Regions from separate parts of the Janthinobacterium sp. OK676 genome, predicted to be linked through region 2. Evidence: predicted binding sites of a transcription regulator. Region 2 holds the regulator's gene; each other region holds the start of a gene.
The links. Region 2 encodes sigma-54, which starts transcription at its own class of promoters, with help from an activator protein. Its sites were predicted from a motif close to TGGCANGNAANCTGCTTT; they were not measured.
Positions count from the first base shown of each region.

Region 1: a site for sigma-54 is predicted at 8,803-8,820, ahead of BLU39_RS21440 (TorF family putative porin). Genes of this name have one in related genera too.
Region 3: a site for sigma-54 is predicted at 6,497-6,514, ahead of BLU39_RS15610 (urease accessory protein UreD). Genes of this name have one in related genera too.

Region 1 covers NZ_FNHA01000012.1:1,464-12,157, reverse strand. Annotated here, with positions in the region: gene BLU39_RS21480 (homoserine O-succinyltransferase MetX) at 1-796, opposite strand, end outside; gene ptsP (phosphoenolpyruvate--protein phosphotransferase) at 932-2,674, opposite strand; gene BLU39_RS21470 (HPr family phosphocarrier protein) at 2,719-2,988, opposite strand; gene BLU39_RS21465 (PTS sugar transporter subunit IIA) at 3,079-3,483, opposite strand; gene gshB (glutathione synthase) at 3,498-4,454, opposite strand; gene gshA (glutamate--cysteine ligase) at 4,552-5,850, opposite strand; gene BLU39_RS21450 (ammonium transporter) at 6,055-7,593, opposite strand; gene BLU39_RS21445 (P-II family nitrogen regulator) at 7,605-7,943, opposite strand; gene BLU39_RS21440 (TorF family putative porin) at 7,955-8,722, opposite strand; gene BLU39_RS21435 (accessory factor UbiK family protein) at 8,993-9,241, shown strand; gene BLU39_RS21430 (YifB family Mg chelatase-like AAA ATPase) at 9,352-10,694, shown strand, end outside.
Region 2 covers NZ_FNHA01000015.1:78,156-88,849, forward strand. Annotated here, with positions in the region: gene BLU39_RS25095 (KdsC family phosphatase) at 1-130, shown strand, start outside; gene lptC (LPS export ABC transporter periplasmic protein LptC) at 173-784, shown strand; gene lptA (lipopolysaccharide transport periplasmic protein LptA) at 810-1,391, shown strand; gene lptB (LPS export ABC transporter ATP-binding protein) at 1,391-2,146, shown strand; gene BLU39_RS25115 (RNA polymerase factor sigma-54) at 2,151-3,629, shown strand; gene raiA (ribosome hibernation-promoting factor, HPF/YfiA family) at 3,699-4,058, shown strand; gene BLU39_RS25125 (enoyl-CoA hydratase/isomerase family protein) at 4,190-5,275, shown strand; gene rapZ (RNase adapter RapZ) at 5,277-6,140, opposite strand; gene hprK (HPr(Ser) kinase/phosphatase) at 6,596-7,531, opposite strand; gene BLU39_RS25140 (PTS sugar transporter subunit IIA) at 7,568-8,050, opposite strand; gene queF (NADPH-dependent 7-cyano-7-deazaguanine reductase QueF) at 8,385-9,227, opposite strand; gene ilvA (threonine ammonia-lyase, biosynthetic) at 9,362-10,694, opposite strand, start outside.
Region 3 covers NZ_FNHA01000007.1:175,349-186,042, reverse strand. Annotated here, with positions in the region: gene BLU39_RS15650 (1-acyl-sn-glycerol-3-phosphate acyltransferase) at 173-784, shown strand; gene BLU39_RS15645 (HupE/UreJ family protein) at 781-1,341, opposite strand; gene ureG (urease accessory protein UreG) at 1,338-1,976, opposite strand; gene BLU39_RS15635 (urease accessory protein UreF) at 2,000-2,680, opposite strand; gene ureE (urease accessory protein UreE) at 2,680-3,204, opposite strand; gene ureC (urease subunit alpha) at 3,218-4,918, opposite strand; gene BLU39_RS15620 (urease subunit beta) at 4,920-5,249, opposite strand; gene BLU39_RS15615 (urease subunit gamma) at 5,271-5,573, opposite strand; gene BLU39_RS15610 (urease accessory protein UreD) at 5,600-6,466, opposite strand; gene BLU39_RS15605 (two-component system response regulator) at 6,597-8,801, opposite strand; gene BLU39_RS15600 (sensor histidine kinase) at 8,977-10,694, opposite strand, start outside.

The sequences.
Region 1 (10,694 bases), on a different contig from region 2:
GCAGATACGATTCGATCTCGAAATCGATGCCGAAGCCGAATTTGTAGTCGCCCGTCTGCGTCGCGTCGCGCAGCTTGCGGCCGAATTTTTCGGCCATATCGTCATTCGACAGGTAGGTGATGTGGCCCACCATGCGCGCCACGCGCAAGCCGTTCTTCGGCACCACGCCGTGCGCATAGAAGTCGCCGCCATGGTAATCGGGGTCGGACAGGATGGCCTGGCGCGCCACGTCGTTGAAGGCGATGTTTTGCGCGGACAGCTTGGCCGTCGAGGCGATCACCACGCAGTGGCGCAGCCGCTCGGGGAACATGATGCTCCACGCCAGCGCCTGCATGCCGCCCAAAGACCCGCCCATCACGGCGGCGAACCGGGTGATGCCCAGTTCATCGGCCAGGCGCGCCTGCGCACTGACCCAGTCTTCCACCGTGACGACGGGGAAGGCGGCGCCATACGGCTTGCCGGTGGCGGGATTGGTGTGCATGGGGCCCGTCGAGCCGAAGCAGGAACCGAGGTTGTTGACGCCGATGACGAAGAATTTGTCCGTGTCGAGCGGCTTGCCGGGGCCGACCATATTGTCCCACCAGCCCGTGCTTTTCGGCTCGTCGGCGTAGACGCCGGCCACGTGGTGCGAAGCGTTCAGGGCGTGGCAGACCAGCACCGCGTTCGATTTGTCGGCGTTCAGGGTGCCGTAGGTTTCATACATCAACATATAGTCCCGCAGCGATGCTCCGCTTTGCAGCTGCAGGGGTTGCGCAAAATACATGGTTTGCGGCGAAACGATTCCAATGGATGACATGTGTGTCGGTTTATAAAAGGGGGGCGGCCCCACGGGCCATGGTCGATGCAGCACCGCGATGATAGGTGCTGCAACTTTAGCATCAGCACACCTCTTGCCACGCGCGAGGTGTCCTGATGCCGATAAGGTGACAGTTTACATGAGCTGCAGCTGCTGGACGGCTTCGGCGATCACATTTGGTTCCATGGAACGCATAATTTTGCGCATTTGTGGCGCAATCAGGCCCAGGTCGCTGTTGAGGATCTCTTGCTTGACCGCCAACAGCTGGGCCGGATGCATGGAAAACTCGCGCAGTCCCATGCCCAGCAGCAGGCGCGTGAGCTTCACGTCGCCCGCCATCTCGCCGCAGACGGCCACGTCGATGCCCGCCTTGTGGCCGGCCGCGATCGTCATGGAGATCAATTGCAGAACGGCCGGGTGCAGCGGATTGTACAAATGCGCCACTTCGTAGTCGACCCGGTCGATGGCCAGGGTGTACTGGATCAGATCATTCGTGCCGATCGACAGGAAGTCCATGCGCTTGACGAACATGGGCAAGGCCAGCGCGGCGGCCGGAATCTCGATCATGGCCCCCACTTCGACGTCATCGTCGAACTTGACGCCCTCCTCGCGCAGGCTGGCCTTCGCTTGCGCGATCATGGCCAGCGACTGGTCGATCTCGAATGCATGCGCGAGCATGGGGATCAGGATGCGCACCTTGCCGAAGGCCGAGGCGCGCAGGATGGCGCGCAGCTGCGTCAGGAACAGCTGCGGCTCGGCCAGGCAATAGCGGATGGCGCGCAAGCCGAGGGCGGGATTCAGGGCCGTATGGTCTGCCTGGTCGAGCGGCTTGTCGGCGCCGATGTCGAGCGTGCGGATGGTCACCACGCGGCCCTTCATCGACTGCACCGTGTTGCGGTAGGCCTCGAATTGCTCGTCCTCGGTGGGGATCTTGTGGGCGCGGCCCATGAACAGGAATTCGGAGCGGAACAGGCCCACGCCGCTGGCGCCGGACTCCAACGCAAACGCGCAATCCTCGGGCAATTCGATATTCGCCAGCAGGGTGACGGGCGTGCCGCATTTGGTGACGGCCGGCGTCTTTTTCAGCTTGCCCAGCTTCTTGCGCGCGCGCTGCATGGCCACCTGGCGCTCGCGGTACTGTTCCAGCACCAGCGGGCTGGGGTTGGCGATGACGACACCGGCGTCGCCGTCGATGATCAGCCAGTCGTCCTGCTCGATCAGCATCGACGCCTGCGACATGCCGACGGCGGCCGGGATATCGAGGCTGCGCGCGACGATGGCCGTGTGCGAGTTCTGCCCGCCCACGTCGGTGATGAAACCGATGAAGGAGCGGTCGCGGAACTGCAGCATGTCGGCCGGCGAAATATCGTGGGCGACGACGATCATCTGCGCCACCAGCTCGTCCGCGGTGGCTGCCTTGGGCAGCAGCTGTTCCGTGCCCAGCAAGACCTTCAGCACGCGCTCGGCCACTTGCTGGATGTCGGCCTTGCGCTCGCGCAGGTACGGGTCTTCGATTTCGTCGAACTGGGCCGACAATTCATCGATTTGCGTCAGCAGCGCCCATTCGGCGTTGTAGTGGCGCGAACGGATGATGTCGAGCGGCGCTTCGGCGATCATCGGGTCCGACAGGATCAGCGCATGCACGTCGATGAACGCGCCCAGTTCCGTGGGGGCGTCCTTCGGCAGCTCGTTCCACAGGATTTGCAGTTCCTTGTGGACGGTGGCGATGGCGTTTTGCAGGCGCTGGACTTCGGCTTCGATCTGCTCCTGCGCCACCAGGTAATGTTTGACGTCAAGGGCGGCCGGCGCCAGCAGGTGCGCGCGGCCGATGGCGATGCCGCGGGAAACCGGGATGCCGTGGAGCGTGAAAGATGCCATGGGGTGACCTGTCGGAATGCGGCTGCGGCTGCGTTCGGCGGGCATTACTCGCCTTCGCCAAACCTGTCATTAATCAGGGCGGTGAGCGCATCGACACATGCCTGCTCGTCATCGCCCTCGGCTTCCAGGGTCACTTTCGCGCCCTTGCCGGCGGCCAGCATCATCACGCCCATGATGGACTTGGCATTGATGCGGCGCGCATTGCGGGTCAGCCAGACGTCGCTCTTGAACTTGGCGGCGAGCTGGGTAAATTTGGCGGAGGCGCGTGCGTGCAGTCCCAGCTTGTTGATGATTTCGAGTTCTTTTTGAATCATTTTTGTATGGTCTCTATCCCTGAATGCACTGCATTGTTGCCAGCCCTGCTATAAAACCCGCCGCCTTCAGGGCGGCGGCCATGTCACTCTTTACTCGCCCACGCGAATGCGGTTATCGACGCGCACGGCGCCGCTTTGCGCACCGGCCAGCGCCATCTCCACCACCACGTCGAGCGTGTCGCGGCGGTACGTGATGGCGCGCAGCAGCATCGGCAGGCTGATGCCGGCGATGACTTCCACCCTGCCCGCGTCGGCCAGCTTGTTGCAGCAGTTCGACGGCGTGCCGCCCTTCACGTCGGTAATCACCAGCACGCCGGAACCGTCGTCGAGGCGGCAGATGGCGTCCGACGCCAGCTTCTGCACTTCCGCCAGGTCCTGGTCGGCGACGACGTCGATGGCTTCAAACCGTTCCGTTGGCCCCCGGAACACGTGCGCGCAGGCGGCGATGAATGCCTGTCCCAGCGGTGCATGTGTCATGAGCAAAATCCCTACCATAGTCATTCCACCTTTTAGCGCTGCTGCGCTTGCGCAACGCCATGCTCGACGGCGTCGACAAACATGGCGGCCACGTCAAAACCCGTCTGCTGCATGATTTCCTGGAAACAGGTCGGGCTGGTGACGTTGACTTCCGTCAGGTAGTCGCCGATCACGTCCAATCCTACCAGCATCAGGCCGCGCGCGGCCAGGATCGGGCCCAGCTTTTCAGCGATTTCCAGGTCGCGCGCCGTCAATGGCTGCGCCACGCCCGTGCCACCGGCGGCCAGGTTGCCCCGCACTTCGCCCGCTTGCGGGATGCGCGCCAGCGAAAACGGCACCGGCTTGCCGCCGATGACGAGGATGCGCTTGTCGCCCTTGACGATGTCGGCGATGAAACGCTGCGCCATGATGGTTTGCGCGCCGTTGTCCGTCAGCGTCTCGATGATGGCGCCCAGGTTCAGGCCGTCGGCCTTGACGCGGAAGATGCCCGTGCCGCCCATGCCGTCGAGCGGCTTGAAGATGACGTCCTGGTGCTTGGCGTGGAAGGCGCGCAGGCGCGCTTCGTCCGACGTCACCAGGGTCGGCGACGTGAATTCGGAAAACTGGGCGATGGCCAGCTTTTCGTTGTTGTCGCGGATGGCGGACGGCCTGTTGAAGACGCAGGCGCCCTGCTTTTCCGCCAGTTCCAGCAAATACGTGCCATACACGTATTCCATGTCGAACGGCGGGTCCTTGCGCTCGATGATGGCGTCCAGCGCCGACAAGCGCACTTCTTCGGTGGAGACTACCTTGTACCAGTCGTGCTCGTCACCCGTCAGCTCGATGTGTTTGACCCTTGCCGTGACGATGCCCTCTTCCAGCGCCATGTCCTTCTGTTCGAAGGCGTAGACGGCGTGGCCGCGTTTGGCCGCCTCGCGCATCATGGCGAAAGTGGAATCTTTGTAAGTCTTGAAGCCTGCCAGCGGGTCGGCAAGGAATGCAATTTTCATGGTGCGTCCAATCGGGGAGCCTGGATAAGGAATGCTTGATTCTAGCCGAGATCGCCAGGCGCGGTAGTCGCCGCGCCCGGCAAGTCTCGTCGGTGGCTCAATACACCTCGGGATTCGGGTCCGTGCGCTCCATTTCCAGCGACGCGGCCAGCAAGGCCAGGCGCGCCACCACGCCATACACATAGAAGCGGTTCGGCGCGGCCGTGCCCGGCTTGGCCTTCAAGTCCGGCACGGCATGCTGCTGGGCAAACGCCAGCGGCACGTACTGCGAGCCGGGCGCGTTCAGGTTCTGGTCCACGCCTTTTTCAGCATGCACGCGGTAGAAGCCGCCCACCACATAGCGGTCGATCATGTAGACGACGGGCTCGGCCACGGCATCCTTGATGCTTTCAAACGTGGGTACGCCTTCCTGGATGATGACGTCGGTCACCAGCTGGCCATCCTTGACGATGGACATTTTTTCGCGCTGCTTGCGCGACAGGTCGCGCACTTCGCTCGCGTCGCGCACCGTCATGATGCCCGTGCCATACGTGCCCGCATCGGGCTTGACGATGACGAACGGCTTTTCCTTGATGCCGTATTCCTTGTATTTCTTGCGGATCTTGGCCAGCAACACGTCGACGCTGGCGGCCAGCGCATCTTCGCCCTCGCCTTCCTGGAAATTGACGTCGCTGCACTTGGCGTGGAAAGGGTTGAGCATCCACGGGTCGACATCGATCATCTTGCCGAATTTTTTCACCACTTCATCGTAGGCCGTGTAGTGGTTGCTCTTGCGACGCAAGGCCCAGCCAGCGTGCAAGGGCGGCAGCAGGCTTTGCTCATGAATATTTTGCAAGATATCGGGTATACCGTCCGACAAGTCGTTATTCAGCAGAATCGTGCACGGGTCGAAATCCTTCAAGCCCAGACGGCGGCCATTGTTCAGGCGCACGAGCGGCTCGATGACGAGCATGTTGCCGTCCGGCAGTGCCAGCGGCGTGGGTTGGGTAATCTCGGGCGACCACGAGCCGAAGCGCACGTGCAGCCCCGTCTGGCGGAAGATTTGCATCAATCGCGCCACGTTTTGCAGGTACTGCGGCGTAGTGTTGTGCAATTCCGGCACGATCAGCAGATTACGGGCATCCGGGCAATACTTGTCGATGGCGGCCATGGCCGCTTGCACGGACAGGGGCAGCATTTCCGTGGCCAGGTTGTGAAAACCGCCAGGGAACAGATTGGTGTCGACGGGCGCCAGCTTGTAGCCGGCGTTGCGCAAGTCTACCGAGCAATAGAAGGGCGGCGTGTGCTCTTGCCACTCCATGCGAAACCAGCGCTCAATGGCCGGCGTCGCGGCCAGAATCTTTTTTTCGAGGTCGAGCAGCGGTCCGGTCAGGGCCGTGACGAGATGGGGAACCATAGTTACATCCTTAAATTATGTGCAGTATTCAAAAAAGCACACAGAACTGCCGACTATATTACCGTGTAAGTACCCCAAATCGGGGCAAAAGCCTTGTTTTAAAGACCTTTTACATTCCCACAACGAAAAAAAGGCACCTCAATGAGGCGCCTTTTCCAGCCGGACATGCCGCGCCGGAGCGCTGGCATGCCAGATAATTACTATTTAGCCATGATACGCCTGCTCGCCATGGCTCGTGATATCGAGGCCTTCGCGCTCTTCTTCTTCCGGTACGCGCAGGCCAATGACGATGTCGACCAGTTTATAGGCGATGACGGAAATGATGGCAGACCAGAGGATGGTGGTGCCGACCGCTTGCGCCTGCACCCACACTTGATGGCCGATCGAGTACGGATCCGCCGACATCTTGTTGGTGACATAGTCGAAGATGCCCTGGCCGCCCAATTGTGGTGCAGCAAACACACCCGTCAGCAAGGCACCGAGGATGCCGCCCACGCCATGCACGCCGAACACGTCGAGCGAATCGTCGGCGCCGATCAGGCGTTTCAGGCCATTCACGCCCCACAGGCAGACAATACCTGCCAGCAAGCCCATGACCAGGCCGCCCATCGGGCCGACAAAGCCGGCCGCCGGGGTGATCGCCACCAGCCCGGCGACGGCACCCGAAGCGCCACCGAGCATCGATGGCTTGCCTTTGCTGATCCACTCGCCGAATACCCACGACAGGGTGGCGGCGGCAGTGGCCAGCAAGGTATTGACGAAGGCCAGCGCAGCCACGTCGCCCGCTTCCAGCGAGGAACCGGCATTGAAACCGAACCAGCCCACCCACAGCAGGGATGCGCCTATCATGGTCATCGTCAGCGAGTGCGGCGCCATCGATTCGCGGCCGTAGCCGACGCGCTTGCCGATCATGATCGCGCCCACCAGGCCGGCGACGGCGGCGTTGATGTGCACGACGGTGCCGCCGGCGAAGTCCAGCGCGCCTTTTTGCCAGATCCAGCCAGCCTTCAGGGCTTCGCTGGCCGAGGTGGCGGCGTTGGTGATCAGGTCAGGACCGGTCCAGAACCACACCATGTGGGCCGCTGGCAGGTAGGCGAACGTGAACCACAGCACGACGAAGGCCAGCACGGCGGAAAACTTGGCGCGCTCGGCAAAGGCGCCGACGATCAGTGCGCAGGTGATGGCGGCAAACGTGCCCTGGAAGGCGACAAACACGAACTCGGGAATGACGACGCCCTTGCTGAAGGTGGCGGCGGCGGCAAACGTGCCCTTGGCCGGGTCCCAGATACCGTTCAGGAACAGGCGGTCGAAGCCACCGAAGAAGGCGGTTTTTTCCGTGAAGGCGATCGAATAGCCGTAGATGCACCACAGCACGACGACCAGCGCGAACACCATGAACACTTGCATCAGCACCGACAGCATGTTCTTCGAGCGCACCAGGCCGCCGTAGAACAGGGCCAGGCCGGGAATCGTCATCAAGATCACCAGCAAGGTGCTGATCATCATGAAGCTGGTATCGCCCTTGTTGGCGACGGGCGCGGCGGCTGGCGCGGCAGCGGCCGGGGCCGGAGCGGCGGCAGCCGGCGCTACTGCGTCAGGCACCGGCGTGACGGCGGGGGTGGCGACGGCCGTGGTGGTGGCCGCCTCCGTCTTGGCGGGGGCATCGGCAAAGCTCGGCGTGGCAACGCCAAACGCACACAGACAGGCAAACCCAGCTAGCAATTTTGTTATATTTTTACGCATCAATATTCCCCTTAGAGCGCTTCGTTGCCGGTTTCACCGGTACGGATGCGGATGACCTGTTCCAGGTTGTAGACGAAAATCTTGCCATCGCCGATTTTACCGGTACGCGCGGCGCCTTCGATCGCTTCGATGGCCTGGTCGACAATGGCGTCATCGACGGCCGCTTCAATCTTGGTTTTTGGCAGGAAATCGACGACATACTCGGCGCCACGGTAGAGTTCCGTGTGACCTTTCTGGCGGCCGAAACCTTTGACTTCCGTGACAGTAATGCCTTGCACATTGATAGCCGACAAGGCTTCGCGTACTTCGTCCAGTTTGAACGGTTTAATGATTGCAGTAATCATTTTCATGGCAGTCTCGCTTAAAAGGTTTTGGATACGGTCAGCACGAGACCGGATTTCGCCAGATTCTTGCCATTGGGTGCCAGCGACGTGATGTTGGCCTTCACGGCAGCGAGGGAAACAGTCGCCATGCCGAAGTCCTTGGTCACGCCGATCTTGACATCGTTATAGCTGAGGGAATCGTTGTGCTCGACTTTCTGGCGGCCCACATGGACGTTCATGATGTAGCCATCGATCAGGTCGAAGTTGCCGCCCACGTCAAGATAGCCGCTGTTCTTGCTGTCGGCCACGCCGAACAGATTGGTGGTCGAGTGCGAGTACTTGATGTACAGCGGGCCATAGCCAAGCTGGCCATACAGCTCGAAGGTGTTAGCATTGGTGCTCAGCCCATTCGAAGGATAGAAGTAGTACAGGCCGCCCACGTCATAGGTAAAATCCTTGCTGATCTCGCCACGCTTGCCAGCATAGATATCCCATTCCAGACTGGTATCGCCGCCGCCATCCTTGATCCATTTGATGCTCGACAGCCAGGTGCCCACGTACAGGCCCGTCGGGTTATGGGTATAGTCGGCGCCGCCGCTGATGGCCGGGTTCAAGCGGCTTTGCGAAATGCCGCGGTAACGGTAGTCGCTGGTCAGCGCCACGTTGTAGCTCACCACGTTATCAGGTACGGCTTCGGCCGCAGCGGGCGCCGCCACTGCATCCTGGGCCATGGCGCTGCCGCACAAGGCGGTCATGGCCAGCGTCAACGCTGCAGCTAAAGTCATGTTCTTGGACAGATTCTTCATGGCGATTCCCTTTTATTGAACTTTTAAAGCGGTTGAGGTTTAAAATCTTGGCTGGAGATCACAAAGCGTTCATGCCTTCTTTAGCAGAATACGTGCCAGCTCTCTTGCCACCTTGACAGCTGCGTTTCCGGCCATACATACCCTCCAAGCCTGTGGCCATGCGGGTAGGGGCTGCTAAAGCATTATGAATTTGCCCAGTTTCGCACCAGATTAACGCCGCTGTGCACCGCAATGGTGCGATGCACAGGCCGCACCATAAAAGGACTGACCATGGACATGAATACCTTCTTTAACGACTTGCAAGGCAAGATCCATCAAGCCATCGAAAACTCGCCTGCCAAGGATATCGAGAAAAACGTGAAATCGATGATGACCCAGGGCTTCGCCCGCCTCGATCTGGTCACGCGCGAGGAATTCGATATCCAGGCGCAAGTACTGGCCAAGACCCGCGCCAAACTGGACGCACTGGAATTGCGCCTGATCGAACTGGAAACACGCCTGAACGAGCCGAAGGCCTAAGGTGACGCCAGCCAGGCCCGTTATTGACGGCCTTGCTGGCATAGCTCAAGCCTGACGGCGCTTCACGCGCTAGACTGATCCTGCGCGCGCCCGCGCCACAGGGGAGTCTGATGAGTCTGGCCGTCCTGAAAAGCCGCGCCCTGGCCGGCATGGAAGCGCCCGAGGTAAGTGTCGAAGTCCACCTTGCCAATGGCTTGCCTTCCTTTACGATTGTCGGCCTGCCGGATACGGAAGTGAAGGAATCGCGCGACCGCGTCCGTGCCGCGCTGCAAAACTGCGGCTTTGACATGCCGGCGCGGCGCATCACGGCCAACCTGGCGCCGGCCGACCTGCCCAAGGAATCGGGGCGCTTCGATCTGCCCATCGCGCTGGGCATCCTGGCTGCCTCCGGCCAGTTGCCGGGCGATCAATTACATCACTACGAATTCGCGGGCGAACTGTCGCTGTCGGGCCAGTTGCGCCCTATCCGCGGCGCCCTGGCCATGACCTTTGCCATGCAGCGCAAGCAGGCCGGCGCGCCACGCGCCTTCATCCTGCCGCAGGCGAACGCGGACGAGGCGGCGCTCGTCAGCGATGCCTGCATCTATCCCGCCCACAGCCTGCTCGAGGTCTGCGCGCATTTTGCCGCGCACGCCAGCCACACGGCCCTGCAACGCCACCAACCCGTGCTGGCCATACCCGCTTTCGCGTATCCGGACTTCGCCGACGTGCAGGGACAGCAGCAGGCGCGGCGGGCGCTCGAGGTGGCGGCGGCGGGCGGCCATAACGTCCTGATGGTGGGGCCGCCGGGCGCGGGCAAGACCATGCTGGCCAGCCGCTTCCCCGGCGTGCTGCCGCCCATGAGCGACGAAGAGGCGCTGGAATCGGCCGCCGTGCATTCGCTGGGAGGTCACTTCAAGGTGGAACACTGGAAACGGCGCCCCTATCGCGCCCCGCACCAGACGGCGTCCGGCGTGGCCCTGGTGGGTGGCGGCAATGTTCCGCGTCCGGGAGAAATCTCGCTGGCCCACTGCGGCGTGCTGTTTCTCGATGAAATCGCCGAATTCCAGCGCCGGGTGCTCGACGTGCTGCGCCAGCCCATGGAATCGGGCGTGATCAACATTTCACGGGCGGCCCGCCAGGCCGAGTTTCCGGCCCGCTTTCAGCTGATCGCCGCCATGAATCCCTGCCCGTGCGGCTATCTGGGTCACGCCTCGGGACGCTGCCGCTGCACGCCGGACGCCGTGCTGCGCTATCACGGCCGCCTGTCCGGTCCGCTGCTCGACCGTATCGACCTGCAGATTGAAGTGGCCGCCATGCCGCCGGCGGCGCTGGGCCGGCACGCTGGCGCCGGTGAAAGCACGCAAGCCATCGCCACGCGGGTCGCGGCAGCCTTTGCCCTGCAACTGGCACGCCAGGGAAAAGCCAATCAGCGCCTGAGCAGCACGGAAATCGAACAACATTGCCGCCTGGA
Region 2 (10,694 bases):
GGAAGCGCAGGGCCTGGCGCACCATGTGACGCAGGCCGGCGGCGGCCGTGGCGCCGTGCGCGAGATCTGCGAATTCCTGCTGCGCGCGCAGGACAACTATACGCGCGTCATGGCGCCGTTCCTGGAGTGAGGCGCGCCGCCTCGCCAGTGACATTTGAAAGAGTAAAGTCCTATGCGTAAGCCAGGAGGCGCCCATCGCTGGCGCATCATTTTCACCGTGCTGGGCGCGGTTGTCGTCGCGCTGGGCAGCTTTTGGCTGCTCGAAGTGATGAACAAGAATGGCCAGGATGCCATGCCCAGCAAGCACTTGGATGAGCCCGACTATTTCATCACCAATTTCAGCCTGGTGCGCATGGACTTGACGGGTAAGCCCAGCTATATCGTGTCGGGCACCAAGCTCACGCATTATCCTGCCGACGATTCGTCCGACATCGACCAGCCCTTCGTGCGCAAGCTCACGCCGGGCATGCCGCCGTTGAACATGAACGCGGAACTGGCGCACATCGACCAGGACAATACCCGGCTGCAACTGCACCGCAATGTCGTGATCGACCGCGTGGCCAGTCCGAAGGCGCAGAACCTGACGATCAAGACGGAAGCGCTGACGGTGTTTCCGGACGAGGAAAGAATGGAAACGGACGTGCCTGTCGATATCCTGACGGGCACCTCGCGCCTCAATGGCATCGGCATGAAAGCCAATAACGCCACCGGCGAGGTGGAAGTGCAGAATGCGCTGCGCATGGTCCTCCCGCCGAAACCGCGCCCGGCCGCGGCGGCAAAATGACAGAATGAAACAAGGAAACCATACTATGAAGAACATCTTGCTGTTGACCGTATTTTCTCTGGGCATCATGGGCGCGGCGCATGCCGAGAAGGCCGATTCCGAGAAGGAAGCCGTCATCACGGCGCGTAGCGGCCACGTCGATGACGTCAAGCAGATCCGCACCCTGACGGGCGACGTCGTGCTGGTCAAGGGCACCCTGACCATGAAGGCGGGCCGGGCCCTGATCACGGAAGACCCGCAAGGCTACCAGTTCATCACCTTCTGGGCCGATCCCGGCAAGCTGGCCACCTTCCGCCAGAAGCGCGATGGCGCGGGCGACCTGTGGATCGAAGGCGAAGCGGAGCGCGTGGAATACGACAACAAGACGGAAGTGGTGAAACTGTTTTCCAAGGCCAAGGTAACGCGCCTGGAAGGCACGAAAGTGACCGACGTGGCCAACGGCGCGTTCATCTCGTATGACAGCCGCAAGGAAGTATTCCAGATGGAAAATACCAACAGCGGCACCAGCACGCCCGATGGCGGCAGCGTGCGCATGGTGATCCAGCCGAAGACCAAGGCGCCGGCGGCGGAGAAAGCGCCGGCCACGCCTGCGCCAGGAACGAAATAATGGACAATACTCGTTGCGGCAGCACCCTGATCGTTCGCGGTCTGCAAAAAACCTATGGCAAGCGGCAAGTCGTGCATGATGTTTCGCTGCAAGTCGAATGCGGTGAAGTGGTGGGGTTGCTGGGCCCGAACGGCGCCGGCAAGACTACCTCGTTCTACATGATCGTCGGCCTGGTGCCGTCGGACGGCGGCAGCATCGACATCAGCGGCGTGGACATTTCCAGCCTGCCGATCCATCGCCGCGCGCAGATGGGCCTGTCCTATCTGCCGCAGGAAGCGTCCGTGTTCCGCAAGCTGACGGTGGAAGACAATATCCGCGCCGTGCTGGAAATCCAGACCGTCGAAGGCCGCCCCCTGAAGAAGGCCGAGATCGAGGAACGTCTGGATAAATTGCTGGCCGACTTGCAGATTGAAAAGTTGCGCGAGAACCAGGCCTTGTCCCTGTCGGGCGGCGAGCGCCGCCGCGTGGAAATCGCCCGCGCGCTGGCCACCGATCCCCGTTTCGTGCTGCTTGACGAGCCGTTCGCCGGTGTCGATCCGATCGCCGTGATCGAGATCCAGCGCATCGTGCGCTTCTTGAAGGAGCGCAATATCGGCGTGCTCATCACCGATCATAATGTGCGCGAGACGCTGGGTATTTGCGACCGTGCCTACATCATCAACCAGGGCTCGGTGCTGGCGTCGGGACGCCCCGACGACATCATCGCGAACGAGTCGGTACGCCGGGTCTATCTGGGCGAACACTTCCGTATGTGAGCCAATGAAACAATCATTGCAGCTGCGCACCTCGCAGCACCTGGCACTGACGCCGCAGTTGCAGCAATCGATACGCCTGTTGCAATTGTCTACCCTGGAATTGCACCAGGAACTAGAGCAACTGCTGACGGACAATCCCCTGCTCGAACGGCTCGACGATCCGCTCGACCGTTCGCTGCGCCTGCTGTCCGATGGCGCCTTGAGTTCGACGGCCGCGCCGGCCGAAGCGCCGCCCCAGCCGCCAGGCCAGGAGGCGCCCGCGGCGCCGGCTGAAGCGGAAACCTTTGACGGCGAGGCGGGCGAGGGCCCGGCCGCCGTGGATGGCGGCGACAGCGACTGGAGCGAGGCGAGCCGGGGCAAGGCGCCCGACGACGAAGATTCCCGTCCGCAACTGGAAGCCCATCACTGCACCCTGCGCGAACACCTGATGGAGCAGATGCGCGTGACGGTGCTCGAATTGCGCGACCGCGCGCTGGTCGAGCTGATCATCGACGCGCTCGACGACAATGGCTACCTGGAAGAGTCGCTCGACGACATCCTGGCGCGCCTGCCGGAAGAGCTGGAAATCGACGCGGACGAGATGCGCACGGCCCTGGCGCTGCTGCAAAGTTTCGATCCGCCCGGCGTGGGCGCGCGCAATGCGTCCGAATGTCTGGCCCTGCAGATCAAGCGCTTGCCGCAGGTTGCCATGGTGACGCGGCGCATGGCCCTCGTCATCGTGGAAAAGCACCTGGCCTGGTTTGCCCAGCGTGATTTCAACAAGCTGAAAAAAGCCCTCGATTGCGACGATGAAGACTTGCGCGAAGCGCAGACGGTGATTCGCCAATGCAACCCGCATCCGGGTGCCGTGTTCGCCTCTGACGTGTCCGATTACGTGGTGCCCGACGTCGTCGTCAAGCGCGCGCGCAATGGCTGGCAAGTGACCCTGAACAACGACGTCATGCCGCGCCTGCGCGTGAACGCCATGTACGCCAACCTGCTCAAGCAGGGCAAGGGCGAAGGTGCCATGGGCGCACAGTTGCAGGAAGCCAAGTGGCTGATCAAGAATATGCGCCAGCGCTTCGACACCATCCTGCGCGTGGCACAGGCGATAGTAGAAAGACAAAAGAACTTTTTCTCGCATGGGGCCGTTGCCATGCGCCCCCTTGTGCTCCGTGAAATAGCTGATACACTGGGTTTACACGAGAGTACTATCTCGCGGGTAACAACTCAAAAGTACATGCTGACCCCGCACGGCATGTTCGAGTTGAAATATTTCTTTGGTAGCCACGTCGCCACCGAAGCGGGGGGCGAAGCGTCATCGACGGCGATACGGGCATTGATCGTGCAACTGACAGGAGCAGAAGACCCTAAAAATCCTTTATCCGACAGTAAGATTGCGGACATGCTGGGGGAACAAGGCATGGTGATTGCGCGACGTACTGTTGCCAAATACCGGGAAGCATTAAAAATTCCGCCAGTGAGCCTGCGTAAGTGTTTGTAAGTTTTTTTCGGTTCCTCTGCGGGCCGGATACGATGGACCGCACGAACCCGATCATCTTTAGGAGTGTGTATGAATCTCACCATCAGCGGACATCATCTCGAAGTGACACCAGCCATCCGTGAATACGTACAAACGAAGCTGGAGCGCGTGAAACGTCATTTCGATCAAGTCATCGATATCGCCGTGATTCTGACCGTGGATAACCTCAAAGAGAAAGAAAAACGTCAAAAGGCCGAAGTCAACCTGCGTCTGAGTGGCAAGACCGTCTATGTGGAAAGCCTGGCGCAAGACTTGTACGCCGCAATCGATGCCCTGATCGACAAGCTCGATAGGCAAGTGATGAAATACAAAACCAAAGTGCAAGGGCACGGTAAAGAGGCGATCAAGCATCTGCCAGACAGCTCGGAAGAAGAATTCGCCCCCGCCTAAGCGGCCTGCGACTTTCAACCGGTTGTGATCAACTAAGGGCGCACATTGCGCCCTTTTTTGCGCCCAGCGGAACGCAATGTTCCCCGCGCAGGCGCTAGAATGTTTGCACTTTCACTTCTTTCCTGCCTGCCATGAGCGACTTCGTCCAGACTGCCATCCGCAACCGCACGGGCCACATCGTGCTCGACCGTCCGAAAGCCTTGAATTCCCTGTCGCTGGACATGGTGCGCGCCCTGAGCGCGGCCCTGCTGGTCTGGCGCGATGATCCCCAGGTGGACGCCGTCGTGATCCGCTCCAGCAGCGAGAAGGGCCTGTGCGCCGGCGGCGACATCCGTTTCTTTTACGATGCGGGCCTGGCCACGCCGCAAGGCGGCAGTGCCTTGCTGGAAGATTTCTTTACGGAAGAATACGCTTTGAATCATTTGATTCATTTCTATCCGAAACCGTATATTGCCGTGATGGATGGCGTGGTGATGGGCGGGGGCATGGGCGTGGCGCAAGCTAGCCCCGGCAACTGCCTGCGCATCGTCACGGGCCGCACGCGCATGGCCATGCCGGAAGTCAATATCGGCCTGTTTCCGGACGTGGGCGGCAGCTATTTCCTGTCCCGCCTGGCTGGACAGCTGGGTCTGTACCTGGGCTTGACGGGCTTGACGATCAACGCGGCCGACGCCCTGTACACGGGCCTGGCCGATGTCTACCTGCCCGAAGCGCAGGTGGGGGCCCTGCTGGACCTGTTCGAATCGACGCCGGGCGAGGCCTTGCCGGTGGCGATCAAGGCCCTGGCGGCGCCGTTCCAGGCCAAGGCGGGCGTTTCTTCCCTGGCCACGGCGCGCGCGGCGCTGGATCGCCATTTCAGCGCTGGCTCCGTGGCAGCCATCATGGCCTCGCTGGCGCAGGACGACGGTGCGTTCGCCAGCAAGGCCTTGGCGGCCATGCGCCTGCGCTCGCCCCTGATGATGTCCGTGACGTTGGAATTGCTGCAGCGGGGCGCCCACCTGGGCGTGGCCGATTGCCTGCGCATGGAACGCACGGTGGTGCGCCACAATTTCGAACATGGCGAAGTGCTCGAGGGCGTGCGCGCGCTGGTGGTCGACAAGGATAATGCGCCGCGCTGGAATCCATCAAGCCTGGACGAGGTCGACGCGGCCATGGTGGCGCGCTTCTTCGCTCCCGTCTGGCCGGCGCAAGCGCATCCGCTGCGCCACCTGAATTAAACTAGGCGCGTTCGCGGTGGCGCAAGACGACGCGTTCGTTGGGCCCGAAGTATTGCGCCAGCCGTTCCGCCATGTACACGGAGCGGTGCTGGCCGCCCGTGCAGCCCAGGGCCACCGTCAGGTAGCTGCGGTTGTCGGACTTGAATGATGGCAACCATTTCTCGATGAAGGCGCGTATGTCGGCCAGCAATTCCAGCGCGCTCGGCTGCGCGTCGAGGAAGGCGATCACGGGCGCGTCGCGTCCGTCGAGGGGGCGCAGGGCCAGGTCGTAATAGGGGTTCGGCAAGGCCCGCACATCGAAGACGAAGTCGGCGTCCAGCGGCACGCCCAGCTTGAAGGCGAACGATTCGAAGAACAGGGTCAGCGGTGCACGCTCGGAGGCGACGATATCCTTGATCCAGGCGCGCAGCTTGTTGGCGCTCAGCTCCGACGTGTCGATCACGTGGCCCAGCTGTTCGATGGCCGACAGGCGCTCGCGTTCTTCCGAGATGCATTCGATCAGGGTGCGGCGGCTGGCCGGATTCTGGTTCGGACGCAGTTCGTGCGACAGCGGATGGCTGCGCCGCGTTTCCGAGAAGCGCGCCACCAGCGAATGCGTGGTAGCCGTCAAGAACATGACCTTGACGTCGTGCCCCTGGTCGCGCAGCAGGGCCACATTGTGCGGCAGGCTGACGAGCGACTCGGCGCTGCGCGCATCGACGGCGACGGCCAGTTGCGGTGTGCCTTCGTCGAGCAGGGTTTGCACCAGGCTGGGCAGCAAGGCCGGTGGCAGGTTGTCGACACAATAGTAGCCGGCATCTTCCAGCACATTGAGCGCGACGGATTTACCGGAGCCGGATATTCCGGTGATAAGGACGATATGCATAGCCCGATCATACAATAAAGACCGGTGCTCTGCTCCCAAGGCAATTATCTTTACAAACTATTGCAATTTCATATGTGTATTTCGTAGGTCGGCTTAGCGCAAAGCGGTGCAGCAGGGAATTCACGCAGCATGGCTGCGTGCCTGCGTAACGGTCCTCGCTTGCAAGCGAGGGCTCCTGCTGACACCCGCTAACAATGTCGTCGGATTACGCTGGGCCTTGCCCCGCTAGTCCGACCTACGTTGCTAATCCCCGCTCATTGCGAGTCGTTGGTGCAGCCGGGAATTCACGCAGCACGGCTGCATGCTTGCGTAACGGTTCGCCCTTGCAAGGGCGAACTCCTTGGCAACATTAATCGCCACTCATGGCGAGTCGTTGGTGCAGCAGGGAATTCACGCAGCACGGCTGCGTGCGTGCGTAACGGTTCGCCCTTGCAAGGGCGAACTCCTTGGCAACATTAATCGCCACTCATGGCGAGTCGTTGCCGTTCCATGAACTCCTGCAAGGTATCGATGCCGCGCAGTTGCAGAATGGTATTGCGCACGGCCGCTTCCAGCAGCACGGCGATGTTGCGGCCGGCGGCGACGGGGATGACGACCTTGCGCACGGGCAGGCCCAGCACGTCTTCCGTGGGGAACAGGAAAGGCAGGCGCTCGACTTCCTCTTCCAGCGCGTTGCGGCGCACGAGGTGCACGATCAGTTTCAGGCGCATCTTGCGGCGCACGGCCGTTTCGCCAAAGATGGCCTTGATGTCGAGCAAGCCCAGGCCCCGTACTTCCAGCAGGTTCTGCAGCAGGGGCGGGCAGCGGCCTTCGATCATGTTCGGTGCGATGCGCGAGAATTCGACGGCGTCGTCGGCCACCAGGCCGTGGCTGCGCGAAATCAGCTCCAGCCCCAGTTCGCTCTTGCCCAGGCCCGAGTCGCCCGTGATCAGCACGCCTACGCCCAGCACGTCCATGAACACGCCATGCATGATGATGCGTTGCGCCAGTTTTTTCGACAGGTAGACGCGCAGGAAGTCGATCACTTGCGCGGCCGGCAGCGGAGTGGAGAACAGGGGAATGTTTTGCTCGTCGCAGATGGCGAGGATGTCGGGCGGCGTTTCCAGCCCTTGCGCGATGATCAGCGCGGGCGGGCCGCCGGCGATCAGTTCGCCGATCACGTGGGTGCGCGTGTTGACCTTCAGGCGCTGGTAGTAATTGATTTCCTGGTGGCCAAAGACCTGGATGCGGCCCGGATGGATCAGGTTCAAGTGGCCCACCTGGTCGGCGGCCGACGAGACGTCGCCCGAGATCAGGCGTTCGCCGCCGGGGAAGCCGGCGAACCAGCCCAGTTGCAGACTTTCACGATTATCGTCGTACAGGCGTTGTATCGTCAGTGGCGTTTGCAACATGGCGGTCTTCTTCAGGAGTGGAGGAATACCTGAAGTTTAACCTGCCGCTTGCAGACTGGGTTGCCAATTGACGATGCGCGAATGCACGGATTTCGGTTCCGGATCCGTGGCCAGCGCCGTGCGGAAGGCGTCATCGGAAAACATTTCGGCGATTTCCGACAGGATTTCCAGATGTTGCTGAGTGACATGATCGGGAATCAGCAGGAAAAACAACAGATTGACGGGCTTGCCATCGGGCGACTCGAAGGGAATCGGTTCGGCCAGGCGCACGAAGGCGCCCAGCGGCGATTTCAGGGTTTTGCTGCCCTTGACTCTGCCATGCGGCACGGCCACGCCATGGCCCAGACCGGTCGAGCCCAGGCGTTCGCGGGCAAACAGATTGTCCGAAACGGTAGAGCGGGCGATGCCGTAATTGTTTTCGAAGATCAGGCCGGCTTGCTCGAAGGCGCGCTTTTTACTGGAGACTTCCAGGTCCAGCAGGACGTTTTCGAGGGATAATATTTTGCTAAGATTAGTCATGACACTCAATGAAATGGTGCAATGCGCAGAGGGCTTGCGAGCCGAATTATAGGCCTGTTTCGGCGGCCTGTAACGCCAATTCTCAACAGTATACGCCCGCTGCGGGCGCAGTAGGCGCTACAGCCCACGTGGCCATCATTTTAGCAAAAAAATAACATCGGCGTGTATCGGCTATTTCTTGATTAAAAACACGCGGTGCGCCGGTTTTTCCGCCGCCGAATGCTGATTTTCCGATTTTTCAGCGTCTTTGACATGCACTGCGGCACTACGACAACGTTGTTTTAAAACACAGCCAACATTCCTGCTGGCATGGTTTTGCGGTGTTGCTCGGTTGTTACTGTCGCGCGTTGCGCAGATTGCCCGGCATCGTACCCGTGCTGTAGTTGCTGCGCCACGGATTGATATCGAGGCCGCCGCGGCGCGTATAGCGCGCATACACGGACAGTTTTTGCGGCTTGCACTGACGCAAGATATCGACAAAGATGCGCTCCACGCATTGCTCGTGGAATTCATTGTGCTCGCGGAAACCGATCAGGTAGCGCAACAGGCTTTCCTGGTCGATCTGCGGCCCCGCATACTCGATCTGCACGCTGCCCCAGTCGGGCTGGCCCGTCACCAGGCAATTCGACTTGAGCAAGTGCGAGACGAGTTTTTCTTCCACGGGCGCTTCATCCAGGGCAGCTTTCAGCAGCAGCGGCGAGGGCGTGTATTGCGTGATTTCCAGGTCCAGGCGGTCCAGCAGCACACCATCGAATTCGCCCATTTTCAGCTTGCCGAAATCGTCCTGCAAGGTCAGTTCGACTTGCACGGGGGCGCCGAAACCGTTCGACAAATCCTGCTTGAGCAGGGCCAGCAGCGCTTCGGGGCTGTCCAGTTTGGTCTGGTTGAACGAGTTCAGGTACAGCTTGAACGATTTCGATTCGATGATGTTCGGCGAATCGGCGGGCGCACTGACCTTGGCGATGGCCACCTGCGGCTTGCCGCGCTGGTTCAGCCACGACAGTTCATACGCATTCCAGATGTCAAGGCCGAAGAAGGGCAAGGTGCCGCGCAGTTCCAGCTCGTCGCGCTTGCCCTGGCGCGGAATCGGAAACAGCAATTCCGGCGCGTAATCGGTGCGGTAGGCGGAGCTTTTGCCCAGGGGGGATTGTTCGGCGAGGTCGTTGGTGGTGGTCATGGTCGTGTGGCTACAAATTCTGTGAAGGGTGAATGGTAGCTTATTTCAACCCAACGGCAAGGACCGGGGTCAGACCCGGCGGGGGAATGCGCCCCGGTGGGACGCATTCCGATCGTGAAGCGACTGACCTGTTATTACCCCAGGAATAATTTGTACACAGGATTGCTGCTCTCATCCCAATAGCGGTACCCCAAGGTATCGAGGAAGCGGGCGAATTCTCCCATCTCATCGGGCGGCACTTGCAGGCCGATCAGGATGCGGCCCACGTCGCCGCCCTGGCTGCGGTAGTGGCACAGGGAAATATTCCAGTTCGGCGCCATGCTGTCGAGAAAGCGCATCAGCGCGCCCGGGCGCTCGGGGAATTCGAAGCGGTACAGCAGCTCGTCCTGGGCCAGGCGGCTCTTGCCGCCCACCAGGTGGCGGATGTGCGACTTGGCCAGCTCGTCGTGGGTCAGGTCCAGGGTCTTGAATTCGTGTTCCTCGAAGGTCTTCGCCAGCACGCTCGATTCATGCCGGTCTGCAATCTGGATGCCGACGAACACGTGCGCGGCTTTTTCATCGCTGATGCGGTAATTAAATTCCGTCACGTTGCGCGCGCCGATGAGCGAGCAGAAGCGCTTGAAGCTGCCCCGCTGTTCGCGCATGGTGACGGCAAACACGGCTTCGCGGAATTCGCCCAGTTCAGCCCGTTCCGCCACGAAGCGCAAGCGGTCGAAATTCATGTTCGCGCCGCTGGCGATGGTGACCAGGGTTTCGTTGTTGACGGGGTGCTTGGTCAGGCTGGCCCGTTCCACATAGGCCTTGGCGCCGGCGATGGCCAGCGCGCCGGACGGTTCCAGGATGGAGCGTGTATCCGTAAACACATCCTTGATGGCGGCGCAGATGGCGTCCGTGTCGACGGTGATGATTTCATCGACATACGCCTGCACGAGGCGGAAGGTTTCCTCGCCGGCCAGGCGCACGGCCGTGCCGTCGGCAAACAGGCCCACGTCGTTCAGGGTCACGCGTTCGCCGGCCTTGAGCGAGCGGGCCATGGCGTTCGAATCGACGCTTTGCACGCCGATGATCTTGATGTCAGGGCGAATCTGTTTCACATAGGCGGCAATGCCGGCGATCAAGCCGCCGCCGCCGATGGGGGCGAAGATGGCGTGGATGGGGCCGGCGTGCTGGCGCAGGATTTCCATGCCGATCGTGCCCTGGCCAGCGATCACGTCCGGGTCGTCGAACGGGTGCACGAAGGTCAGCTTCTGTTCCTTTTCCAGGGTCAGCGCATGGTTGTAGGCATCCGTGTACGACTCGCCGTGCAGCACCACTTCCACGTTCACGCCGCCGCGTCCCTTGACCGCCTCGACCTTTACTAGCGGCGTGGTGGTCGGCATGACGATGACGGCACGGCACCCCATGCGCGCGGCCGACAAGGCCACGCCCTGGGCGTGGTTGCCGGCCGAGGCGCAAATCACGCCGCGC
Region 3 (10,694 bases), on a different contig from region 2:
GCAAAGCATCGTTAAAATAGAGCCCGCAACGGCCCCGACACCGCATGAATAGCGGCCTCGGCTGCTTGTCGCCACCGCCAGCCCCGTATAGAATGCCTGCGCAGAATTTTTGCTTCAAGGAAAATGGCCACCAGCGCCATCCCATTAAGAATAGTGTCACTGAAGGGTATCAATGGACGATTTATTTGTACAAGCGGGCGACTTGCCGACCTGGCACCAGCGCTGCGCGCTGCGCGTGCTGCAGCTGTTTGGCTGGCGCATGCGCTTTCGCCCCTTGCCGGGGCCGCGCGGCATCGCCGTCGTCTACCCGCACACGTCCAACTGGGATTTCATGGTGGGCCTGTTCGGCAAATGGGCGCTGTCGCTGCCCTTCCGCTGGCTGGCCAAGGACTCGCTGTTCCGCGGCCCGATGGGCAAGGTGCTGCGCTACCTGGGTGGCGAACCGGTCGACCGCAGCACCACCAGCGGCACGATACAGCGCCAGGCCGAACGCATGCTGGCCGCCGACTGGTACTGGCTGGCCATCACGCCGGAAGCGACGCGCAGCTACCGTCCGAACTGGAAAAGCGGCTTTTATCACCTGGCCGTGGCGGCCAAGGTGCCTTTGCTGCTGGTCTACATCGACTATCCGAACAAGGTGCTGGGCGTCGTCGACCATTTGTATTTGACGGGCGACAAGGACGCCGACATGGCCGCCATTGCCGCCGTGTATGCGGGCCACCAGGGCTTGCATCCGGAAAAGGCGGCGCCCATCGTGCTGTCGGAACGCCGCCCTGGGGCCTAAGCAACTCCCATCAGCACCACGCCGGCGGCCGTCAAGGCGACGCCGGCCACGCGCAGCATGCGCTCGGCCAGCACCTGGCCGGTGAAACGTCCCGCACCCAGCAGCACAGCCGAGGCCAGCATGAAGCCGCAGGCGGCCGAGGCGGCCGGCAATTCCTGACCATGCGCATTGCCATGCGCCAAGGCGAACAGGCCCACCAACCCCATGCCGAGCCAGTTCGGCAAGGCCAGCGCCAGCGCGATGGCCAGGCCTACCAGCGCCACCGTGGCGGCGATGCCCGTTTCCAGCCCGGGCACCGTCAAGCCCGCCATGCCGGCCAGCGCGCCGAGCAGCATCATGCCGAGAAATGTGGCGGGCTGGGCCAGGCCGCGGCGCTGCTGGCCGCCCCAGATACCCACGCCCAGCATGGCCAGCAAATGGTCGATGCCCGTGAACGGATGGGCGAAACCGGCCAGAAATCCCGCGCTTTCGCCGTGGCCGGGATGGGCCATGGCGGGCATGGCCAGCAGACACAGGGCAGCCACGGCGGCCGTTCTCTTCATCAGTGTTGCAGTCATTGCAGCTCCTTGCCTGGTTGATCGAGCAAACCTTGCTCGCGGATAAAGTCGATGACCACCTGCACGCCGTCGCCGCTGCGCAGGTTGGTGAACACGAAGGGGCGCTCGCCGCGCATGCGCTTGGCGTCCTGCGCCATCACGTCGAGATTGGCGCCCACGTACGGCGCCAGGTCCGTCTTGTTGATGATCAGCAAATCGGAACGGGTGATGCCGGGCCCGCCCTTGCGCGGGATTTTTTCGCCGCCGGCCACGTCGATCACGTAAATGGTGAGGTCCGACAGTTCCGGGCTGAAAGTGGCGGCCAGATTGTCTCCGCCCGATTCGACGAGGATCAAATCGAGGTTGGGGAAATCCGCCTGCATGCGCGCAATGGCTTCCAGGTTGATCGACGCGTCTTCGCGGATGGCCGTGTGCGGGCAACCGCCCGTCTCCACCCCCATCAGGCGCTCGGCCGGCAAGGCGTCCGCGCGCAGCAGGATTTCCATGTCTTCCTTGGTGTAGATGTCGTTCGTGATGACGGCCATGTCGTAGCGCTCGCGCATGCCCTTGCACAGCATTTCGCACAGGGCCGTCTTGCCCGAGCCGACGGGCCCGCCGATGCCCACGCGCAGCGGATTGGAGGTGATCGAAGTCATGGTATGGTCTCTCGTTGTAGTGTTCAGGAACGGTACAGGCGGCTGTACTGCACTTCATGGCGCATCGACAGCAGCGACAGGCCCGGCGCCCAGTTGCCCATCTCGTCGTCTTGCAAGGTTTGCGCCGTGATGGCCGCCGCTTCCAGGTCCGGCCGCAGCGACAGCAGCAAACGCTGCCCCGCCACCTGCCCCAGCGGCACGGATTTCACGCAGACGAGCACCTGGTTTTCAGCCCACGCAAACAGCATGGCCAGCAGCGCCTCTTCGCGGGGAATGGCCAGCGCCGCCACGGCGCAGGCATAGGCCGTCGGCAGGGCCACTTCCGCCTGTCCCTGCAGCATGTCGATCAAGACGCCGTCGGCCACGCCCAGTTCGGCCAGCAATTTGGTCAGGGAATAGCCCATCTGGATGGTTTCGGCGCGAAATTCCGCCGTGTCGCGCGACGCGATGAAGCGCTCGCTCCAGCGCTGCACGGCGCGCAAATCCTGTTCTTCAAACGCCTGCATCAGCCGCCAGCACAGGGGCGCTTCCCAGCGCGCCACCACCTGCGCCAGATGCTCGGCGATCCAGTTGCGCGCCGTGGCCGCGTCGTGCACCAGGCTAGACTCGAGCGCCGCTTCCAGCCCCTGCGAATAGCTGTAGGCGCCGATCGGCAAGGCCGGGCTGGCGAACTGCAGCAAGTGCAGCAGGGCCGACGCCTGCATCATGCGGCGCCCGGCGCATCACTGGGACGGTGGATCTTCTGCCGCAGCGGCACGGGCGCCAGCAAGTGCTGGCCGTGGCCGTCGTGGTGGCCATGGCCGCCGCCGTACGCGCCCGCCTCGGGCTCGAACGGCGCGCTTTCTTCCGTCACCATCGCCTGCAAGCCTTCCAGCATCTCCTTCAGCACGACGTCCTTGCGGATGCGCAAAAAGCCGTCGCCCACCTGCGCCTGCGTGTGGCGGTTGCCCAGGTGGAAAGCGCAGCGCAGCAGGGTATGCGCATCGGCGCACCGCACCAGGTAGGTCGGCTCGCGCGCGGCGACGATCTGCACCACCTGCCCGCCTGGCCCCGTCATGCGCTCGCCGTCGCGCAGCACCGTGCCGCGCACGGTGAACACGGCCACGTCGCCGCCATTCGACAGCACGGCGCGCAGCCGGCATTTTTCGCGCTGGTCGTAGGGCAGAACCAGTTGCGCGGTGGGTGCCCGCTCATCGTCGGGACCTAATTTGGTATGCAAAGTCAGCATGCTTGTCTCCTGCTTAAAATAGAAAATAGCGCTGCGCCATCGGCAGCACGGCGGCCGCCTCGCACACGAGCAGCTGGCCGTCGGCGCGCACGGCATAGGTTTCCGGGTCCACTTCCATGTGCGGCGTGGCGCCGTTGTGGATCATGTCGTGCTTGCGCAAGCCGCGCATGTTCTTCACGGCGATGACGGATTTGTTCAGTTTCAGCTGGTGGCCGATATCGAGGTCGTAGGCCGCCTGCGACACAAACGTAAACGACTTTTTCAGGCCGCCGCCGAAGGCGCCGAACATCATGCGGTAGTGCACGGGCTGCGGCGTGGGGATCGACGCGTTCGGGTCGCCCATCTGCGCGGCCGCGATCATGCCGCCCTTTAAAATCATCGACGGCTTGACGCCGAAAAAGGCCGGCTTCCACAGCACGATATCGGCGATCTTGCCCGCCTCGATCGAGCCCACCACGTGCGCAATCCCGTGCGTGATGGCCGGGTTGATCGTGTACTTGGCGATGTAGCGCTTGGCGCGGAAATTGTCGCTGCGGGCCGTGTCGGGCGCCAAGGCACCGCGCTGCACCTTCATCTTGTGCGCCGTCTGCCAGGTGCGCATGATCACTTCGCCGACTCGCCCCATCGCTTGCGAGTCGGACGACATCATCGAGATGGCGCCGATGTCGTGCAGGATGTCTTCCGCGGCGATGGTTTCGCGGCGGATGCGCGACTCGGCAAAGGCCACGTCTTCGGCGATGGCCGGGTCCAGGTGGTGGCACACCATCAGCATGTCCAGGTGCTCGTCGAGCGTGTTGACGGTAAATGGGCGCGTCGGGTTGGTCGACGAGGGCAGCACGTTGGCTTGCCCCACGGCGGCGATGATGTCGGGCGCATGGCCGCCGCCCGCCCCTTCCGTGTGGAACGTGTGGATGGTGCGGTCCTTGAAGGCGGCCAGCGTATGCTCGAGAAAACCGCCTTCGTTCAGGGTATCGCTGTGCAGCGCCACCTGGATATCCATGCGGTCCGCGACGGACAGGCAGTTGTCGATGGCGGCCGGCGTGCTGCCCCAGTCTTCGTGCAGTTTCAGGCCGACGGCGCCCGCGCGCACCTGTTCTTCCAGCGGCAGCGGCAAACTCACATTGCCTTTGCCCATGAAGCCCAGGTTCATCGGGAAGGCGTCGGCGGCCGCCAGCATGGCGTGCAAGTGCCACGGCCCCGGCGTGCAGGTGGTGGCGGCCGTACCCACGGCCGGCCCCGTGCCGCCACCCAGCATGGTCGTCACGCCGCTCATCAGCGCTTCCTCGATCTGCTGCGGGCAGATGAAGTGGATGTGCGTGTCGACGCCGCCGGCCGTGACGATCATGCCTTCGCCGGCGATGATCTCGGTGGCGCCGCCAATGGGCAAGGTCACGCCAGGCTGGATGTCGGGGTTGCCCGCCTTGCCGATGCCGAAGATCAGGCCATTTTTCAAGCCGATATCGGCCTTCACGATGCCCCAGTGGTCGAGGATGACGGCATTCGTGATGACGGTATCCATCACCTCGGCCGCGCAGCGCTGCGACTGGCCCATGCCGTCGCGGATCACCTTGCCGCCGCCGAATTTCACCTCTTCGCCGTAGATCGCATAGTCATGCTCGATCTCGATGAACAGTTCCGTGTCGGCCAGGCGGATGCGGTCGCCCTTGGTGGGGCCGAACATTTCGGCATACGCGCTGCGGGGAATACTGGCCATCTCAATCCTTTCCCGGTGGAGTGTCTTGCAGTTCGCCCATCACTTCGCCATTGAAGCCGTACACCTTGCGCTCGCCCGCCAGCGCCACCAGTTCCACGGTGCGCTGCTGGCCCGGTTCGAAGCGCACGGCGGTGCCGGCCGTGATGTTCAGGCGCATGCCGTAGGCGCGCCAGCGCTCGAACGCCAGCGCCGGGTTGACTTCAAAAAAGTGGAAGTGCGAGCCGACCTGGATCGGCCGGTCGCCCCGGTTGGCCACCACCACGGTGGCCGTGGCGCGCCCGGCATTCAAGCTGATTTCGCCTTCTTCCAATTGGTATTCGCCTGGGGTCATGAGGGGCTCCTTCTCAAAAAACTACGGTATCGGGTGGTGCACGGTCACCAGCTTGCTACCATCGGGGAAGGTCGCTTCCACCTGGATGTCGGGGATCATCTCGGCGATGCCGTCCATGACGTCGGCGCGCGAGAGTATCTTCGTGCCGTCCGACATCAGCTGCGCCACCGACTTGCCATCGCGCGCGCCTTCCATGATGGCCGCGCTGATCAGGGCCACCGCTTCCGGATAATTCAACTTCAAGCCGCGCGCCAGGCGCCGTTCGGCCAGCAGCGCGGCCGTAAAAATGAGCAGCTTGTCTTTTTCGCGGGGAGTCAGGTCCATGTTTTTCCTTGTGATTCCTTGCTTGTTCAAGTGTTCCAGATGCGGGGCACGACGGCGTCGCGTCCCAGCATGGCGGGGCGCAGCAGCTGCCAGGCGGCCAGCATGACGCGGCGCGCCGCCTCGCTGTCGCCGCACAGCAGGCGCACCACCACCAGCGATTTCATGTGCGTGGCGCCAAACGCGGCGCCGGCCGGCACGCCGATCCCGCGCACGGCCGCCAGCACGGCGGGCGTAACTTGCGTGCCGACGGCGATCAGGGTGGCGCACACCGTGTGGCCCGCCAATCCCAGCGGGCTGGCCATCAGCGCGCCGCCGGCCGCCAGCACGCCCTGTTCCCACCACAGCAGCTTGCCGCCGCGGCGGATCTGCACCTGCTGATCGATGCTGCCCGTGTTGAAAACTTCACCCGAGGCGCTGCGCCCCAGGCAGACGATGTCGCAGCCGATGTAGCTGGCGTCGGGCGCCAGTTCCACCTCGTGGCGCAGGCGCACGCAGGCCTGGTCGAAGAAAATGCTTTCCTGCGGCAGCCACTCGATGGCCGCGCCGCTACCGGCGCGCAGCACGACGTGCTGGCCCGAGACATGCCCGTTGGCGCGGTACCATTTGGCCGCGCCCGGCGACGTGAGCAAGGCGCGCGCGCCCTCGCCCACTGTGGCGTCGACGGCCAGCTGGTCGCCGCCCACCACGCCGCCGGGCGGGTGGATGATGATGGCGTGGCAGACGGCGTCGCCTTCCGGGTACAGGGGCTTTTGCACGCGCAGGGGGCCGCTGTGCGTGCGCTCGACGAGGCGGCTGACGCCATCGTGAAGCGCAAAACCCAGGCGCAGCTGCGCCTGCCAGGCGCTATGCGTGCTGGCTGGTGAAGGCGTGGCTGGATGGGGTCTGTCTGGCATGCGTGGCAATCGCGTAAATAAGCGATTACCTAAGCAGGATATGTGCCAGCGTCAGGGGAAGGAAACGTGAGAATCGCGCACCGCGCTGCAGCGGACGCACCGGCATGGTGCATCGGCCGCACCGCGGTATTTAGGTCGCGGCCAGGGTGCGCCGTTCGCGCAGCAAGGCCGTGAAGGCATCCGCGGCCAGCGGACGGCTGAAATAATATCCCTGCATTTCATCGCAGCCGTGTTCCGTCAGGAAGTCGACCTGTTCGCGCGTTTCCACGCCTTCGGCGATGACGCGCATGTCCAGGTTGTGCGCCAGCGAGATGACGGAGCGGGCGATGGCCGCGTCGCTGCTGCTGGTGGTGACGTCGTCGACGAAGGATTTGTCGATTTTGAGCACGTCGATGGGAAAGCGTTTCAGGTAACCGAGGCTGGAATAGCCGGTGCCGAAGTCGTCGAGCGAAATGCCCACGCCGATATCCTTCAGGCGCGTGAGGGCCGCCACGGCCTTGTCCGGGTCGCCCATCACCGTGCTTTCCGTGATCTCGATGCCCAGGCAAGCGGGCGCGATGCCGTATTTGCGCAAGGCCGCCTCGACGAAGGGCACCGTGCGGTCCTGCGCGAACTGCTTGCCGGACAGGTTGACGGCCACCTTGATGCTGCCCAGGCCCGCGTCGTGCCAGGCGCGGATTTGCGCGCACACGCTTTCGAGCACCCATTCACCGATGGCCGTGATCAAACCGTATTCCTCGGCCAGCGCGATGAAGAGGCTGGGCGGCACCTTGCCCAGCACGGGGTTATCCCAGCGCAGCAGGGCTTCCGCACCCAGCAAGGCGCCCGTGCGCAAGCACATCTGCGGCTGGTAGTGCACGTCGAATTCATCGCGGCCGATGGCGCCGCGCAGCTGCTGCTGCATGGCCAGGCGGGCGCGGATATCGCTGCCCATGCGCTCCGTGAAGAAGGCGTAATGGTCGCGTCCCATTTCCTTGGCGCGCACGAGGGCCGTGTCGGCGTGGCGCAGCACGTCGTCGAGACTGTCGCCATCGGCCGGGCACATGGCGATGCCGATGCTGGTCGTCAGGGCCAGGCGTTCGCCATCGACGCTCAATTCTTCGCGCAAGCCGGCCAGGATGGTTTGCGCCAGCCCCAGGGTGCGTCCCAGCAGGGCATCGTCCTGCAGCAGGATCTGGAATTCGTCGCCGCCCTGGCGCACCACCGTGTCGCCCTCGCGCACGCAGCCGGACAGGAAACGCGCCACCACTTGCAGCGCCTTGTCGCCGACGGCCTGTCCATGCGAATCGTTGATGTTCTTGAAGCGGTCCAGGTCCAGGCACATCAGCACCACCTGCTGGCCGTCGCGCACGGCGTTCGCGCGCGCCTGTTCGAAGCGCTCGCGCAGCAGCACGCGGTTCGGCAAGCCCGTCAGCGCATCGTGGTAGGAGAGGAAGTCGATCAGGTGCTGCTCGGCCTTGCGCTCGCTGATGTCGAGGAAGACGCCGATGTAGTTGACGACGGCGCCATCGGGGCCGTGCACGGTGGAGGCGCTGAGCAGGCAGGGATAGGTGTCGCCGCTCTTGCGCCGCGTCTGCACCTCACCCGACCAGCAGCCGCTGCTGCGCAAGCCCTGGCGCATGGCCTGCAGCACCGCTTCGCCCGTGTGTTCGGCGTGCAGGCGCAGGATGTCCGTACCCACCACTTCCGGCGCCGCGTAACCGGTGATGCGTGTAAAAGCGGGATTGGCCGTGACGATGACGCCCGATGCATCCGTGATCAGGATGGCGTCCTGCGTCGCTTCGAAGACCTGGCCCGACAGGCGCAGCAACTCTTCATTGGCGCGGCGGATCTGCACTTCGCGCGCCAGGGTGCTGGCCACCTGTTCCAGTTCGGCCGTGCGTTCGGCCACCCTCCGCTCCAGGTTGGCGCGCTCCTGCGCCAGCTGCAGCTGCGCACGCGCCAGGCGCACATGGGCGTCCGTGCGGGCCAGGATTTCCTCGGCCTGGAAGGGCTTGGCGATGAAGTCGACGGCGCCCAGCGCAAAGCCGCGCACCTTGTCGTCCGTGTCGTACTGCGCCGACAGGAAGATCACCGGCACCTGGCGCAGGGACGGTATCTCCTTCAGGCGGCGGCATACTTCAAAGCCGTCGAGGCCGGGCATGCGCACGTCGAGCAGGATCAGCTCCGGCGGGCGCGCCTGGGCCGTCCACAGGGCCAGCTCACCGTTCGGCGCCTGGCGCACGGCATAGCCGGCGCCGCCCAGCAAATCGCTCAACAGCTTCAGCGAAGCCGGCGTATCTTCAACGATCAGTACTTCGCCCTTCGAGTTCACTTCCGAAAAATCGCGGTGCATGTAGCAGTTCTCTCAGCTTTGGATGAGGCGCGGCGCTCGTTTGCCGCGCTGGACAAGACATTTCTTTGCGATGAACTACATACCATCATCATAATCTTTATTGCAATTTAGCACCATCCATCAGCGGCACTTGGGACGTCTTTTCAGCCAATCCGATGTTGTCAGCCCACACTTTTCAGGCATCGGCCAGCACGCCTTCCTGCTCCAGCAAGTCGCACAGCTGACGGTACTGATGCTGGTCGAGCATGGCCTGCAGGGGCGCCAGCAAGGGAGCAGCCGCCGCAGGCAAGGCCGCCAGCAGCTGCGCCACCCTGGCCAGGTTCAATTCGCGCAGCGCCACCAGCAAGGCGGCGCGCTCGTCCCCTGCCAGCAGTTGCAAGTCTTGTGCCCGCAGCGCCGGACGCGCCTCGGGCGCCGGTGCTGCCGGCGGCGGCACGGGCGCCTGTGGCGGCGCTTCGGCCGCCTGCGCGGGTATGCTGAAACGGAAAGTGGCGCCCTGCCCCGGCGTCGATTCCACCGTCAGCTCGCCCTTCATCAGCTGCACGAATTCGCGCGAGATGGCCAGACCCAGTCCCGTGCCATCCTTTGGCCCCGCGCTGTCGGCCTGCACGAAGGGCTCGAAAATGCGCTGCTGGTCTTCCGGGGCGATGCCGATGCCCGTGTCGCAGACGGCGAACGACAGCATCCATTGATCGCCACCGCGCCGTTCGCCGCGCACGCGCAGGGTGACCTCGCCGCCGCCGGCGAACTTGACGGCGTTCGACATCAGGTTCAGCAGCACCTGGCGCAAGCGCGTCGCGTCGAGCAGCACGGCCGGCGGCAGGGCGACGCAATCGAGGCGCAGCGTCATGCCCTGCTGCTCGGCGCGCATGCCCAGCATGTCCATCACTTCCTGCAGCAGGGGCGCCAGCGCCACCACGGCCGTCTGCGCCTGCAGGCGGCCCGCCTCGCCCTTCGACAGTTCGAGGATTTCATTGATCAGGGTAAGCAGATGATTGCCCGAGCGGTGGATGATGGCCAGGTTGCGCTTTTCATCGTCGTGCATGTGGGGCGAGGCGGCCATCAGGCGCGAAAAGCCGATCACGGAATTCAAGGGCGTGCGCAGTTCATGGCTCATGTTCGCCAGGAAGGTGCTCTTCGCGCGGTTCGCCGCCTGCGCCTGGCTGACGGCCACCGACAGGGCGCTCGTGCGCTCGGCCACCAGTTCTTCCAGGTGATGGCGGTGGCGCAGCAGTTCCAGTTCGGCCTCGCGGTGCGCCGTGATGTCGTAGTTCGAGCCCACCAGGCGCATGGGCAGGCCCTGCCCGTCGCGGAAGATCACGGCATCGACCTTGATGTAGCGGATGGCGCCATCGGGCCACAGGATGCGGTATTCGTGCGTAAACGCCTGGCCGGCGCCCAAGGCGGCGCGCAGGGCCTCCTTGGCGGCCGGCACATCGTCGGGCATCAGCGCCGCGCGCCAGATCGCCGCCGGCGCCATGCCGCTGTCCGCATCGGCCTTGAATTGCGCGTACATCTGCTCATCCCACTGCAAGGCGCCGCTGCTGACGCTCCAGTCCCAGATGCCGATGCTGGCCGCGCCCGTGGCCATCTGCACGCGCTCCTCGCTGCGCTGCAAGGCGCGGTAGCGGCTGTCGAGCAGCGCCACCATGTCGCGGATGGAGCGGTACAAGGTGCGCAGCTCGCCCAGGAACCACGCTTTCGGCGGCGTGCCGAATGCTTCGCCCTGCCCTGCCTGGATGCCGGCCGCATATTGGCCGATCGCCTTCAGGGGCTTGAGCATCAGGCACCACATGAGCAGCCAGATGCTGGCCACGAGGATCACGTCGAGCGCCACGATCATGGCGCCGATGCCCAGCGCGCGCTGCCGCAGCTGCGCGTGCAGCAGGGCCG